3 regions of the Bacillus sp. 9.4 genome follow, and region 1 is predicted to be linked to each of the others. Evidence: riboswitches for the same ligand, from Rfam matches in the RefSeq annotation. Region 1 holds a riboswitch; each other region holds the start of a gene.
The links. A riboswitch is a leader RNA that binds a small molecule or an ion and turns the genes downstream of it on or off. The one in region 1 is predicted to bind S-adenosylmethionine.

Region 1 (4,374 bases):
AAGCCGTAACAAAACGGGCTTTCCGCAATGAGAACAAAATAAATGTCCTTTTATTCCCTCTTCAAAGAGGAATTGATAATGTTCTCTCGAATATGTATGTAAATGTATGATTCTATCATTCAGTCGGGCGCATTTCAAAAAGGGGTCCTCCCTATCAAAAGGTGTTCATTACAGACAATGACTATCATATCAAAAGAAATGTGTTTCAAAAAGTAAGTTTAAGGGAAAAGAGACAGCAGAGGGGTGGGTATTGTATGATATATGCAGGTCAAATTCAGAACCAGCAATACGCTCAATATGCTAATAGAACGATTGGACATAAGCAGGATTATGCCGGAACCGAAAAAATCAGCTATGTGCCGTTTCAGCGGGTATACAAAGAACTGGAAAAGCAGCAGGAGAATCAAACGGCCGCTGAAAGAAAAGTAAACGAAATGAAACGTAAGCGCTCTCTTTATAAGAGGTTGCGAGAAAAAGGAATGGGCACATATATTAATCGATATGTATAAAAAACCGTTCATACCAGAGAACGGTTTTTTATATGCAGTAAAAATCCGGATCTCAAAAGATCCGGATGCGTTCAGTCCTTCATCATTTGTAAGTGCGGAATGCCGGCATCGAGGAATTCTTTTTCAGAAAGCACGCGATACCCGTGTTTCTTGTAAAACGGCACAGCCTGTGTTTGCGCGTTTAAAATGAAACCGGAAGCGCCTCCGTCTGCCGCTGCTTTTTCGAGCGCTTTCATAATGATACCGCCGACACCGGCTGAGCGGTGGCTTTTCAGTACGCAAATCCGCTCTAACTTGCCGTAGCCGTCCTTCATACGCCATCTTCCGGCACCGACAGGCTTTTCACCGTCATACACGACGATATGCTCTGACTCATTTTCAAGTTCGTCAATTTCTTCTTCAGCAGGCACGTTTTGTTCTTTGACAAAGACTTCTTCTCTTACATAGAATGCATCTTTCAGTTGTTCTTCATTTTTTGCGATAACTGCTTTCAAACATTATTCTCCTCTGCCTAGCAAGAAGGTTTCATATACTGTCCACGATCCGTTTTCCAACTGGTAAAGCAAGTGGAAACGGTCAACGATTTCTTCATGCGACACTTCCTGCATTTTTAATTGTCCCAGCACATCTGAATGCTCATCGTCGGAAAGATTTTGGCCGACCGTCACATGCGGAACGAAATTATATTCCTGTTCTCCTGCCAATACACCGGTGTATAGCTTTTCATTGAGTGTTTTTAACTCTTCCGTCGGTTCTGCTTTGATGTAAATGACATTATTGACAGGCGCAAATGAGCTGTATTTTGTCATTTTGAGAACGAGTGGGTGGGACTCTTTTGCGATGTTTCTTAAATGTGATACGAGCTGATCCGCTTTCTCCTCCGCGCATTCAAAGGATGCTCTCAGCGTCAAATGAGGCGGGATTAGAGAGTAGCTTGGGTCATAGCGCTTTCTGTAAGAGTTTGCAAGGTCTTGGAGCTTTTTTGATGGAAATAAAACGATTCCGTATTTCATATTATGTCCCTCCTGGAAATAAAGTATGATAGAGTGTTAAAGCATTTTTTTCAGCGCCGGGGTGATGAGCGGCTGCCAGTATGTCCATTTGTGGTCTCCGTCAAATGGCTCGAAATCATAATCGGAAAGCTTTTTCTCCAGCAGCTGTTTCAGCTCCCGGTTCGGTTCTGTAAAGTCCAGAATGTTCCCGTCTGTCGTGTGGACGTCAGTTTCTTTTGTTCCGATTTGGTGATAAATAGAGAGGTGTTTGATATCGTCTGACTGTTTTACGGCTTCTAGTACGTGTTTGTCAACATAGGGAGACTGCATGATGATGTTGCCAAACATATTCGGATAATCAAGCGCTGTCATAAGTGACACGGTTGCTCCGAGCGAATCACCGATCAGCGTTCGGCCGTAACCGATCTGATAGGTTGGATACTCATCATCTGCAAAAGGAACGAGCTCATGGGCGATGAACCGTTTATAAGCCGAAAATTTTGAACCCTCCGGATGATAGGTGTTTCTGCGCTCTTTTACATCCTTATAAGGAACACCGATAATAATGCTCCGGTCTATTTCGCGTTTCGACAGCAATTCCTCAACCTGTCTGCCGATTCTCCCCAGCCTGAAATAATCGTGGCCGTCCTGCGCGATAATGACATGGTATTTATAAAGCGGGGAGTAGTTGGACGGCAGATAAACAAGCAAGGTCATTTCCTCGTTAAGCTCTTTTGAAAAGAATTTCTTTTCTTGCACTGTGCCGTTTTTCGGTGCCATAAAAACATTCCTCCAGGACATCACTATACTTTCTTGCATTTTCAATTATTGTACCATGAATTATTAGAAATTTCTCTCTTTAAACGGTTCGGCACACGAAGAAAAAAGTGTTGAAATAAACTGTGAATTGTGTTAATATAAAACAATCAGAAAATTGAAATCGATATTTCTTATCGTGAGAGGTGGAGGGACTGGCCCTTAGAAACCTCAGCAACCGGCTTGTTTTGCATGTGCAAAGCGCCAAGGTGCTAAATCCAGCAAGCGTTTTTTATGCTTGGAAGATAAGAAGAAGCGTTAAACCCCTTCTTCTTATGAAGAAGGGGTTTTTATTTTGAAAAGGGAAGGTGTCAGCTATATGTCACAGCACGTTGAAACGAAATTAGCCCAAATTGGGAACCGTAGCGATGAAGTCACGGGGACAGTGAGTGCTCCTATTTATTTATCAACAGCATACCGCCACAGAGGGATCGGAGAATCTACCGGATTTGATTATGTCCGCACAAAAAATCCGACACGCCAGCTTGTTGAGGACGCGATCGCTAACTTAGAAAACGGCGCAAGAGGGCTTGCCTTTAGTTCAGGAATGGCTGCTATCCAAACGATTTTGGCGCTGTTTAAAAGCGGAGATGAACTGATCGTTTCATCGGACCTATATGGCGGCACGTACCGTTTATTTGAAAATGAATGGAAAAAATACGGATTGACTTTTCATTATGATGATTTCAGCGATGAGGACTGTTTACGCTCTAAGATTACGCCGAATACAAAAGCGGTGTTTGTGGAAACGCCGACAAACCCCCTCATGCAGGAGGCGGACATTGAACATATTGCCCGGATTACAAAGGAGCACGGTCTTCTGCTGATCGTAGATAATACATTTTATACACCGGTCTTGCAGCGGCCGCTTGAGCTGGGAGCTGACATTGTCATTCACAGCGCAACCAAGTATTTAGGCGGGCATAACGATCTGCTTGCTGGACTTGTCGTGGTGAAGGATGAGCGGCTCGGAGAGGAAATGTTTCAGCATCAAAATGCGATCGGCGCCGTCCTGCCGCCATTTGATTCGTGGCTTCTGATGAGAGGAATGAAGACGCTGAGCCTCAGAATGCGTCAGCATCAGGCAAACGCGCAGGAGCTTGCGGCGTTTTTAGAAGAGCAGGAAGAAATTTCGGATGTGCTGTATCCCGGAAAAGGCGGCATGCTGTCCTTCCGTCTGCAAAAAGAAGAATGGGTCAATCCGTTTTTAAAAGCACTGAAGACCATTTGTTTTGCAGAAAGCCTCGGCGGGGTGGAAAGCTTTATTACATACCCTGCGACCCAGACGCACATGGATATTCCTGAAGAGATCCGCATCGCAAACGGGGTGTGCAATCGGTTGCTGCGCTTTTCTGTCGGTATTGAACATGCGGAAGATTTAAAAGAGGATCTAAAACAGGCATTATGTCAGGTCAAAGAGGGAGCTGTTTCATTTGAGTAAACACAATTGGACGCTGGAAACCCAGCTCGTGCACAATCCATTTAAAACAGACGGCGGAACCGGGGCGGTCAGTGTACCGATTCAGCACGCCTCGACTTTTCACCAATCTTCATTTGAAGAGTTCGGGGCATATGATTACAGCCGCTCTGGCACGCCGACAAGAACAGCTCTCGAAGAAACAATTGCCGCATTGGAAGGCGGAACAAGAGGATTTGCTTTCAGTTCAGGCATGGCTGCTATCTCAACAGCATTTTTACTTCTGTCACAGGGTGATCACGTTCTTGTGACAGAAGATGTATACGGCGGAACCTTCCGTATGGTGACAGAGGTGCTGACCCGGTTTGGCATTGAGCATACGTTTGTCGACATGACGGATCGTAATGAAGTGGCGCGGAGCATCAAGCCGAACACAAAGGTCATTTATATGGAGACACCATCAAATCCGACACTTGGGATTACGGATATTAAAGCAGTTGTTCAGCTTGCAAAAGAAAACGGCTGCCTGACCTTTCTGGACAATACATTCATGACGCCGGCACTGCAGCGTCCGCTTGATCTCGGCGTGGATATTGTACTTCACAGCGCGACAAAATTCTTAAGCGGACACAGCGATGTG
Region 2 (4,374 bases), on a different contig from region 1:
AGGCTATGAAGGCTTCTATCACCTGCTGTCGATTCAAGGAGACGTAGAGGAAACAAAGCTCCACTACATTATTAGAGACTTTGACAAAGAGAATTTCCAAAACAGAAAAGAAACAATGAAGCGTGCCGTTGAAGAACTTCAAAACGAATACGGGCAAGACCGGATTCTGCTGGATATGAACGACCAATACTACAACATGAGAGAGAAAATTGAACCTGTCATCGAAATCGTCAACATTGCCAAGCAAGCGATGGAAAACCTCGGCATCGAACCGAAGATTTCCCCCATCCGCGGCGGCACCGACGGATCGCAGCTGTCCTACATGGGGCTTCCGACGCCAAACATCTTTACAGGCGGGGAAAACTTCCACGGCAAATTTGAATACATCTCAGTTGATAATATGGTCAAAGCCGTAAATGTCATCGTTGAGATTGCAAAGCAGTTTGAAGCGCAAGCCTAATGCCAAAAGCCAGTCCAAAAAAAGGACTGGCTTTTTTGTGTGAAAATGAAACATTTTAAACGCGTCCTCCGTAAAACAAGTATCAACAAATGAGGAGGAAAAACAATGACAAAACATGCAATCGCTGCAAAGAGTCTCTTGAAAAAATGGATCATTTCCAGGCCGCTTAACATGCAAAAGAAATCCAGCCCATTTCAAAAAATCAGAAAAATGTTCAAACGCTTCTTCAAATAAAACATTCAAATCCCCAAGATACAATCTGTATTCACCCGTACCGCCCAAATGCTCCGAAATTTGGGTTTTTTGTGTTCAATTCCGCAAAATAGGGTATAAACCAAACAAGCAAGAAAACAGCACCCAAAAACAGGCAATTTGAATTACGAAAACTTAGGTTAAAAGTTATATAAAGGAATTTATTTTATCGTCGATAGTAACTATAGAACCAATCATCAACAAGAGCAAACAGCGTGATTCAAGACTATTTTCAGGTCATCAGGTTATACTGTTTTAGAGGGACAGTTTCTTGTTATTTATTGATTTAGAATTTTTTGAATACTTTTTGGCATTTTATCCGTACAATAGAGAGTACCAAAACTTTTTTTGGGAGGTATGTAATATGATCCTATTTATTATCATCGCATTATGTGGCTATCTTCTTTTTTCTTTCAGCAAGGACAATCGCCGCAAACCGCAAAAGACAAGCCCTCTGCCAGCAGCCGCACCTCATCACAACAACCTAATCGACCTTGACGCCATCCGCCAAAAACGCCGGATGCATCTTTCCTAATTCTATATTTCAAACGAAAAGGCTGCTGAATCACGCAGCCTTTTAAAATTGTTTTGATTTAGAGCCTGAAACCTTTTCGCCACCTATCCGTAATTTCATACAAGGCAAACCCAAAGGAGACTTCAGCAATGATCGAGTTATTTATGAAACAAAAAATGTTCTCATTTAAAGATGCATTTCACATTTATGACCGGGATGAACAAGAAACATTCAAGGTGGAGGGGCGTTTTTTCTCGTTAGGAGACTCATTACAAATGACAGACTCATCTGGGAAAACGCTCGTTTCCATAGAACAAAAACTAATGTCTTTATTGCCGCGCTATGAGATTTCAATTGGCGGGAAAACAGTTTGTGAGGTAACGAAGAAAGTAACGTTTTTCAAACCGAAATTTGTGATTTCCGGGCTTAACTGGGAAATCGATGGTGATTTATGGAGGGATGAATTCCAGCTGACGGACGGGGAAAATGTCCGGATGTCAGTGAGCAAAAAGTGGCTAAGCTGGGGTGATTCCTATCACTTGGAGATTGCAAACGAGGAAGATGTTCTGATTTGCACTGCCATCGCTATCGTGCTTGATATGGTTTTATATAACGATGAAAATGAAAGTATTCTCTAAAAAACATTGACAATTGATCCAAAAGTAATAATATTAAGATAATTGAAATCTGAATATGAAGTTTTACCTTATCAAGAGAGGTGGAGGGACTGGCCCTATGATACCCGGCAACCGCTGTTTCAAACAGAATGGTGCTAAATCCTTAAGAACATTGCGTTCTTGCAGATGAGGCGGAGATTTGATCGTTCAAGCTCTTCCTTACACAAAGGAAGAGCTTTTTACATGCTCAATATTTCAGAAAAGAGGCGAATAACATGGCTCAACAAACGAATGTTGCAGGACAAAAAACAGAAAAACAACGCAAAGCACCTTTCCGCGCCGATCATGTCGGCAGTTTGCTTCGTTCCGTTCCGGTAAAGCAAGCCCGGCAAAAAAAAGCGGCTGGTGAGATGACAGCAGAACAGCTTCGTGATATCGAAAATCAAGAGATCATCCGCATCGTGGAAAAACAAAAAGAAATCGGTCTCGATGTGGTAACAGACGGGGAATTCCGGCGTTCTTGGTGGCATTATGACTTCCTGGAAGGGCTTGACGGTGTGGAACCGTTCATCCCGGCTGAGGGGATTCAGTTCCATAACACAAAAACGAAAGCGCGCAGCATCAAAGTGACGGGAAAACTCGATTTTACGAGCCACCCAGCGCTTGCTGATTATCAATTTTTACATGAGATTGCCGGTAACGCGACGCCAAAATTGACCATTCCCAGCCCAAATATGCTGTTTTTTGGCGAAAAGGCGGATAAAGGGATTTATGACGATCAAGAGGAATACTTTCATGATCTGGCCCAAGCGTACAAAAAAGCAATCAAAGCCTTCTATGATGCTGGCTGCCGTTATCTCCAGCTTGATGATACGTCATGGTCTCTCTTCTTTGAGGAAAAAGGCAGAGAGGTTGTCCGGGCGCTCGGCGGTGATCCAGAAACATTGCCAGCCATATTTGCCAAAACAATTAACGATGCCGTCGCAGACCGGCCTGACGATTTAACGATCACAATGCACATTTGCCGCGGCAACTTCCGCTCAACCTGGGCGGCATCAGGAGGGTACGACGCTGTAGCGGAAACGATTTTGGACGGCTTAAACCTTGACGGCCTGTTCTTGGAATACGATGATGACCGCTCCGGTAACTTTGATCCGCTCCGTTTTGTGAAGCGCAAGGATCTGCAAATTGTGCTCGGCTTGATCACATCGAAATACGGCGAGCTTGAAAATCCTGAGGATGTGAAACGCCGTATTAATGAAGCCGCGCATTTTGTCAGCTTGGACCAGCTATGCCTGAGCCCGCAGTGCGGTTTCGCCTCTACAGAAGAAGGCAACCTTCTGACAGAGGAGCAGCAATGGGCAAAGCTTCGCCATGTCATCGACATTGCCAACGATGTGTGGAGATAATCTATCATTGACAGAAATAGAAAATGTGTGAATAATAGATACTATCAGAAAATTTCATAAAAAGGTTTTCCTTATCAAGAGAGGTGGAGGGACTGGCCCTGCGATACCCGGCAACCGCTGTTTAACAGAATGGTGCTAAATCCTTTAGAGCAATGATTGCTCTTGAAGATAAGGTTGAGATTGTCACGCAAGCTCTTCCTTATCCAAAGGAAGAGCTTTTTTATATTTGAATGGAAAGAAGGAATGGACAACATGTCACAACAAACAACACCCGCAGAACAAAAATCACTTCAAAGAAAAAAACCGCCGTTTCGCGCGGATCAAGTCGGAAGCCTGCTGAGATCTGAGCCCGTTAAAAAAGCGCGGCTGCAAAAAGCGGCCGGCGAAATTACGGCTGAGCAGCTTCGCCAAATTGAAAACGATGAAATCATCCGCATTGTGGAAAAACAGAAGGAAACCGGCCTGAACGTCGTGACAGACGGTGAATTCCGCAGAGCGTGGTGGCACTTTGATTTCCTGGAAAACTTAGATGGCGTTGAGCCGTTTACTCCTGAGCACGGAATCCAATTCCATAACGTACAGACAAAAGCACGCGGCATTAAAGTCACAGGTGATATCGACTTTTCAACTCACCCAATGCTTGAAGATTATTCATTTCTCCATAGCATTGCCGGTGACGCGACGCCAAAGATGACGATTCCAAGCCCGAATATGCTGTTTTTCCGCGGAAAACTGGAAAAGGATGCGTATAAAAAAGATTATCACCTTTTCCAGCATGATGTATCCAAAGCATATAAAAAAGCGATTCAAGCGTTTTATGACAGAGGCTGCCGCTACCTCCAGCTCGATGATACAGCGTGGGCCGTTTTCTTATCAGAAAAAGGCTTAAAACAAATCGAAGCGTTCGGAACAACGCCTGATGAGCTTCGCCAGCTGTTTGCGAAATCTATTAACGACGCGATTGCAGACCGCCCGGATGACTTGACGGTAACCATGCATATTTGTCGCGGCAACTTCCAGTCCACTTGGACAGCGGAAGGCGGCTATGACGCAGCAGCCGAAACCATTTTTGACGGCTTGAATCTTGACGGACTTTTCTTAGAGTATGATGATTCACGCTCA
Region 3 (4,374 bases), 380 kb from region 1:
ATTATTGAACAGCTCCCATCTGTTTTGCTCCAATACGGCTATCAATCAATTGAAGAATGCATCGGAAGGAGCTGGAATCATGAAAAACAACCTGCCCATCATCGCGCTTGATTTTGCGTCAGCTGAAGAAACACTTGCGTTCTTAGCGCCTTTTCAGCAAGAACCGTTATTTGTAAAGGTTGGGATGGAGCTTTTTTATCAAGAAGGGCCATCTATCGTGAAACAACTAAAAGAAAGAAACTGCGAGCTATTTTTAGATCTAAAGCTTCATGACATCCCGACTACTGTAAACAAAGCGATGAAGCGCCTTGCCAGTCTTGGAGTAGACCTCGTCAATGTTCATGCTGCCGGGGGCAAAAAAATGATGCAGGCAGCTCTCGAAGGCTTAGAAGAAGGTACGCCGGCTGGAAAAAAACGTCCGTCACTTATCGCGGTAACCCAGCTGACAAGCACATCTGAACAAATCATGAAAGATGAACTGCTGATCGAAAAGTCTCTGATTGATACGGTTGTGCACTACAGCAAACAGGCGGAAGAAAGCGGACTGGATGGAGTGGTCTGCTCTGTTCATGAAGCAAAAGCCATTTACCAAGCGGTGTCGCCTTCATTTCTGACTGTCACTCCGGGGATCAGAATGTCAGAGGACGCTGCGAATGACCAAGTCCGCGTAGCGACGCCTGCCATTGCAAGAGAGAAAGGTTCATCAGCGATTGTAGTAGGACGCTCGATTACAAAAGCGGAAGACCCGGTAAAAGCCTATAAGGCTGTCAGACTTGAATGGGAGGGAATCAAATCTTGAAACAAATCATCGCAAAACATCTATTAGACATCCAAGCTGTATTTTTACGCCCGAACGAGCCGTTCACATGGGCAAGCGGCATTTTATCACCGATCTACTGTGACAACCGCCTTACGCTATCTTTCCCAGAGGTCAGAAACGATGTTGCTTCAGGTATCAGCAAGCTTGTCAAAGAGCATTTTCCTGAAGCTGAAATGATTGCGGGAACAGCAACTGCCGGTATTCCTCATGCTGCTCTTGCGGCTGACCGTTTGAATCTTCCGATGTGTTATGTGAGGAGCAAGCCGAAGGCGCACGGAAAAGGCAATCAGATTGAGGGAGCTGTGCAAGAAGGGCAAAAAACAGTTGTCATTGAAGACTTAATTTCCACAGGAGGCAGCGTGCTTGAAGCTTGTGCAGCTTTACAAGCGGCCGGCTGTGAAGTGCTTGGTGTCGTCTCAATCTTTACGTACGGACTTCCTAAAGCGGAGGAAGCCTTCGCAAAGGCAGAACTGCCATACTACTCATTAACTGATTATGATACGCTCACAGAGGTCGCGCTTGAAAACGGAAATATTCATTCAGATGATCTAAAAAAGCTGCAAACATGGAAACGAAATCCCGAGTCAAAAGATTGGTTTAAAAAATAAAAAATAAATTCAAATGATGTAAAGAGGCTTCAAAGCCTTGATGTACTTGAAAACAGGCTATGAGGCCTGTTTTTTTATTAATCCTATAAAAAAAGTCGGGTTGACTTATGTTAGAATTGTGCTAAAATTTACTACAAATCTAAAAACTTATCAAGAGCGGCTGAGGGACTGGACCTATGAAGCCCGGCAACCTGCATAGTTTGTAAGGTGCTACTTCCAGCAAAATGAATTCCATTTTGAAAGATAAGGGCTACATGCTGTTCCTGTCTTTCTTTCCGCCGGATTGAAAGTTTTTTATTTTAAGAGGTAAAAGGCTATCTGTATATCAGCAGCCGCGAATCACATTACATGGGAAAAGACAACCGGCAGAAAGTTACTGTTTGTTTGTCTCCGAAAGGAGGAAAGAAGAAATGTTAACGTATGATAATTGGGAAGAACCAACGATTACATTTCCGGAAGACGATCCTTATAAAGGAGCGCTGTCAGTTTTAAAATGGGCATACGGCCATTACGGCGATCAGCTTGTTTATGCTTGCAGTTTCGGAATTGAGGGAATCGTTCTGATTGACTTAATTTATAAAGTGAAAAAAGACGCAGAGATTGTGTTTCTTGATACAGGACTTCATTTTAAAGAAACCTATGAAACAATTGAACGAGTGAAAGAGCGTTATCCGGGTCTTAATATCATCCTGAAAAAACCAGACCTCACCCTTGAGGAACAAGCCGAAGAACATGGTGACAAACTATGGGAAAGAGAGCCGAATCAGTGCTGCTATCTTAGAAAGGTCGTTCCTTTAAGAGAGGCGCTTTCAGGACATCCAGCCTGGCTTTCCGGCCTGCGCCGTGATCAAGGGCCAAGCCGTGCCAATACGAATTTCTTAAACAAAGATGAAAAATTCAAGTCAGTAAAAGTTTGCCCGCTTATCCATTGGACTTGGAAAGACATTTGGAGATACACATCCCGGAATGAACTGGACTACAATCCGCTTCATGACCAAGGATATCCAAGTATTGGCTGTGCGCCTTGCACTGCTCCCGCTTTTACAGCAGAGGATTTGCGCTCAGGCAGATGGAATGGTATGGCGAAAACAGAATGCGGACTGCATGAATAAGGAGCTGCAAAATGGAATTAGCCGCTATTTTATTTAGCTTGTTTTTCGCGATGAATATTGGTGCAAGCGGCGCTGCAGCTTCGATGGGGGTTGCTTACGGCTCCGGAGCCATCAAAAAGAAAACCTACGCTTTGATCCTATGCGCAGTCGGTGTCTTTGCCGGGGCGGTCATTGGCGGAGGCGAGGTTGTAAAAACAATCAGCTCCGGCATTATTCCTGAGCAGACGATTACACTGACGATTGTTTGCATCATTATTGGAGCTGCTGCCCTGTCGCTCTTTACTGCTAATCTGCTCGGCATTCCTTTGTCGACAAGTGAAGTAACAGTCGGCGCGGTTGTCGGCGTGGGAGTGGCTTATAAAGTATTGTTTGTGAACAATCTTCTGATCATTGTGTCATTTTGGGTTTTTGTCCCGCTGTTCGCTTTCGGCTTCACCTATTTCGTATCTAAGCTGTTTCGTTATTTTAAGATTGAAGTAAAATCTTCTAAAAAGCAAAAAATCCTCGGCATTGTTTTGTTAGTTGCCGGATTTTTCGAAGCATTCTCTGCCGGCATGAATAACGTGGCGAATGCTGTTGGCCCGTTAGTAGCTGCCGGTGTGCTTGATGTCGGAAAAGGAACCTTGTATGGAGGAGCTTTTGTTGCTCTTGGCGCACTGTTATTAGGCCGGCGAGTGCTAGAAACAAACGGGAAGAAAATTACGAGATTCTCCAAAGGGGAAGGCATTCTCTTATCCGGTACAGGAGCGGGACTGGTGATCATCAGTTCTGTATTTGGGATGCCGGTGCCCTTGGCGCAAGTCACGTCATCGTCTATTATCGGAATAGGCATGGCAAAAAACGGTCCGAACGTGTTCCATAAACAAGTTGTTCAAACGATGCTGAAGGTATGGATCGTATCGCCGTTTTTATCTTTATCGATTTCTTATCTGCTTGTATCCTTGTTTTTAAAAGCAGATTATTATTCGATCTTTATCATGGTAAGTGTGCTTTTAGCGACGGGCGGTGCCGTCAGCCTGACAAAGGCCATTCGTAAAGAGAGACGCTCAGTCCACGAACAAGGCGGGGGAATCTGATCATTAATCTGAGTAATTTTATAAGTTAACTAGGAGGAGATGGATATTATGAGCTTAGCACCACACGGAGGAACATTAATAAACAGAGTAGATGAATCATATGATGTGAGCGGCATTCAAAAAGAAATTGAACTTGATTTAATTTCTTTCGCGGATTTGGAATTGATCGGTATCGGTGCATACAGCCCGATTGAAGGTTTCTTTAATGAAAAAGATTACGTATCTGTGGTCGAAAACATGCGTCTTTCTTCCGGCGTTGTCTGGTCTCTTCCAATCACGCTTCCGGTCGATGCGCAAAAAGCAGCGGAACTGTCACTTGGTGAAACGGTAAAGTTAACGTATGAAGGAGAAACATACGGCGTTATCCAAATCGAAGACCTGTATGTGCCTGACAAACAAAAAGAAGCTGTCAATGTGTACAAAACAGATGAACAGGAGCATCCTGGTGTTAAAAAGCTGTTCAGCCGCGGCAATACATATGTCGGCGGGCCGATTACGTTGATTAAAAAAGCTTCAAAACAGTTCCCTGAATTTACATTTGAACCGTTAGAAACGAGACGCCAGTTTGCGGAAAAAGGCTGGGAAACCATTGTCGGTTTCCAAACAAGAAACCCTGTTCACAGAGCGCATGAATACATTCAAAAAACGGCTCTTGAAACAGTAGACGGCTTGTTCTTGAATCCGTTAGTAGGTGAAACAAAATCTGATGACATTCCAGCTGATGTACGGATGGAAAGCTACCAAGTGCTTCTTGATCA

Region 2: linked by a shared signal. The riboswitch ahead of ACZ07B_RS16475 (5-methyltetrahydropteroyltriglutamate--homocysteine S-methyltransferase) and the one ahead of metI (cystathionine gamma-synthase/O-acetylhomoserine thiolyase) in region 1 are both predicted to bind S-adenosylmethionine.
Region 3: linked by a shared signal. The riboswitch ahead of ACZ07B_RS08310 (phosphoadenylyl-sulfate reductase) and the one ahead of metI (cystathionine gamma-synthase/O-acetylhomoserine thiolyase) in region 1 are both predicted to bind S-adenosylmethionine.

Annotation. Positions count from the first base shown of each region.
Region 1 covers NZ_JBVFMU010000002.1:728,252-732,625, reverse strand. Annotated here, with positions in the region: gene ACZ07B_RS10340 (ATP-dependent helicase) at 1-138, opposite strand, end outside; gene ACZ07B_RS10335 (hypothetical protein) at 255-509, shown strand; gene ACZ07B_RS10330 (GNAT family N-acetyltransferase) at 581-1,003, opposite strand; gene ACZ07B_RS10325 (YjcG family protein) at 1,007-1,522, opposite strand; gene ACZ07B_RS10320 (esterase family protein) at 1,559-2,281, opposite strand; SAM riboswitch class I at 2,449-2,569, shown strand; gene metI (cystathionine gamma-synthase/O-acetylhomoserine thiolyase) at 2,637-3,758, shown strand; gene metC (cystathionine beta-lyase) at 3,751-4,374, shown strand, end outside.
Region 2 covers NZ_JBVFMU010000004.1:135,377-139,750, forward strand. Annotated here, with positions in the region: gene pepT (peptidase T) at 1-460, shown strand, start outside; gene ACZ07B_RS16460 (hypothetical protein) at 566-694, shown strand; gene ACZ07B_RS16465 (hypothetical protein) at 984-1,247, shown strand; gene ACZ07B_RS16470 (LURP-one-related/scramblase family protein) at 1,376-1,864, shown strand; SAM riboswitch class I at 1,930-2,036, shown strand; gene ACZ07B_RS16475 (5-methyltetrahydropteroyltriglutamate--homocysteine S-methyltransferase) at 2,119-3,252, shown strand; SAM riboswitch class I at 3,321-3,427, shown strand; gene ACZ07B_RS16480 (5-methyltetrahydropteroyltriglutamate--homocysteine S-methyltransferase) at 3,505-4,374, shown strand, end outside.
Region 3 covers NZ_JBVFMU010000002.1:348,208-352,581, reverse strand. Annotated here, with positions in the region: gene ACZ07B_RS08325 (dihydroorotate dehydrogenase) at 1-111, shown strand, start outside; gene pyrF (orotidine-5'-phosphate decarboxylase) at 80-799, shown strand; gene pyrE (orotate phosphoribosyltransferase) at 796-1,428, shown strand; SAM riboswitch class I at 1,573-1,678, shown strand; gene ACZ07B_RS08310 (phosphoadenylyl-sulfate reductase) at 1,839-2,540, shown strand; gene cysP (sulfate permease) at 2,552-3,616, shown strand; gene sat (sulfate adenylyltransferase) at 3,665-4,374, shown strand, end outside.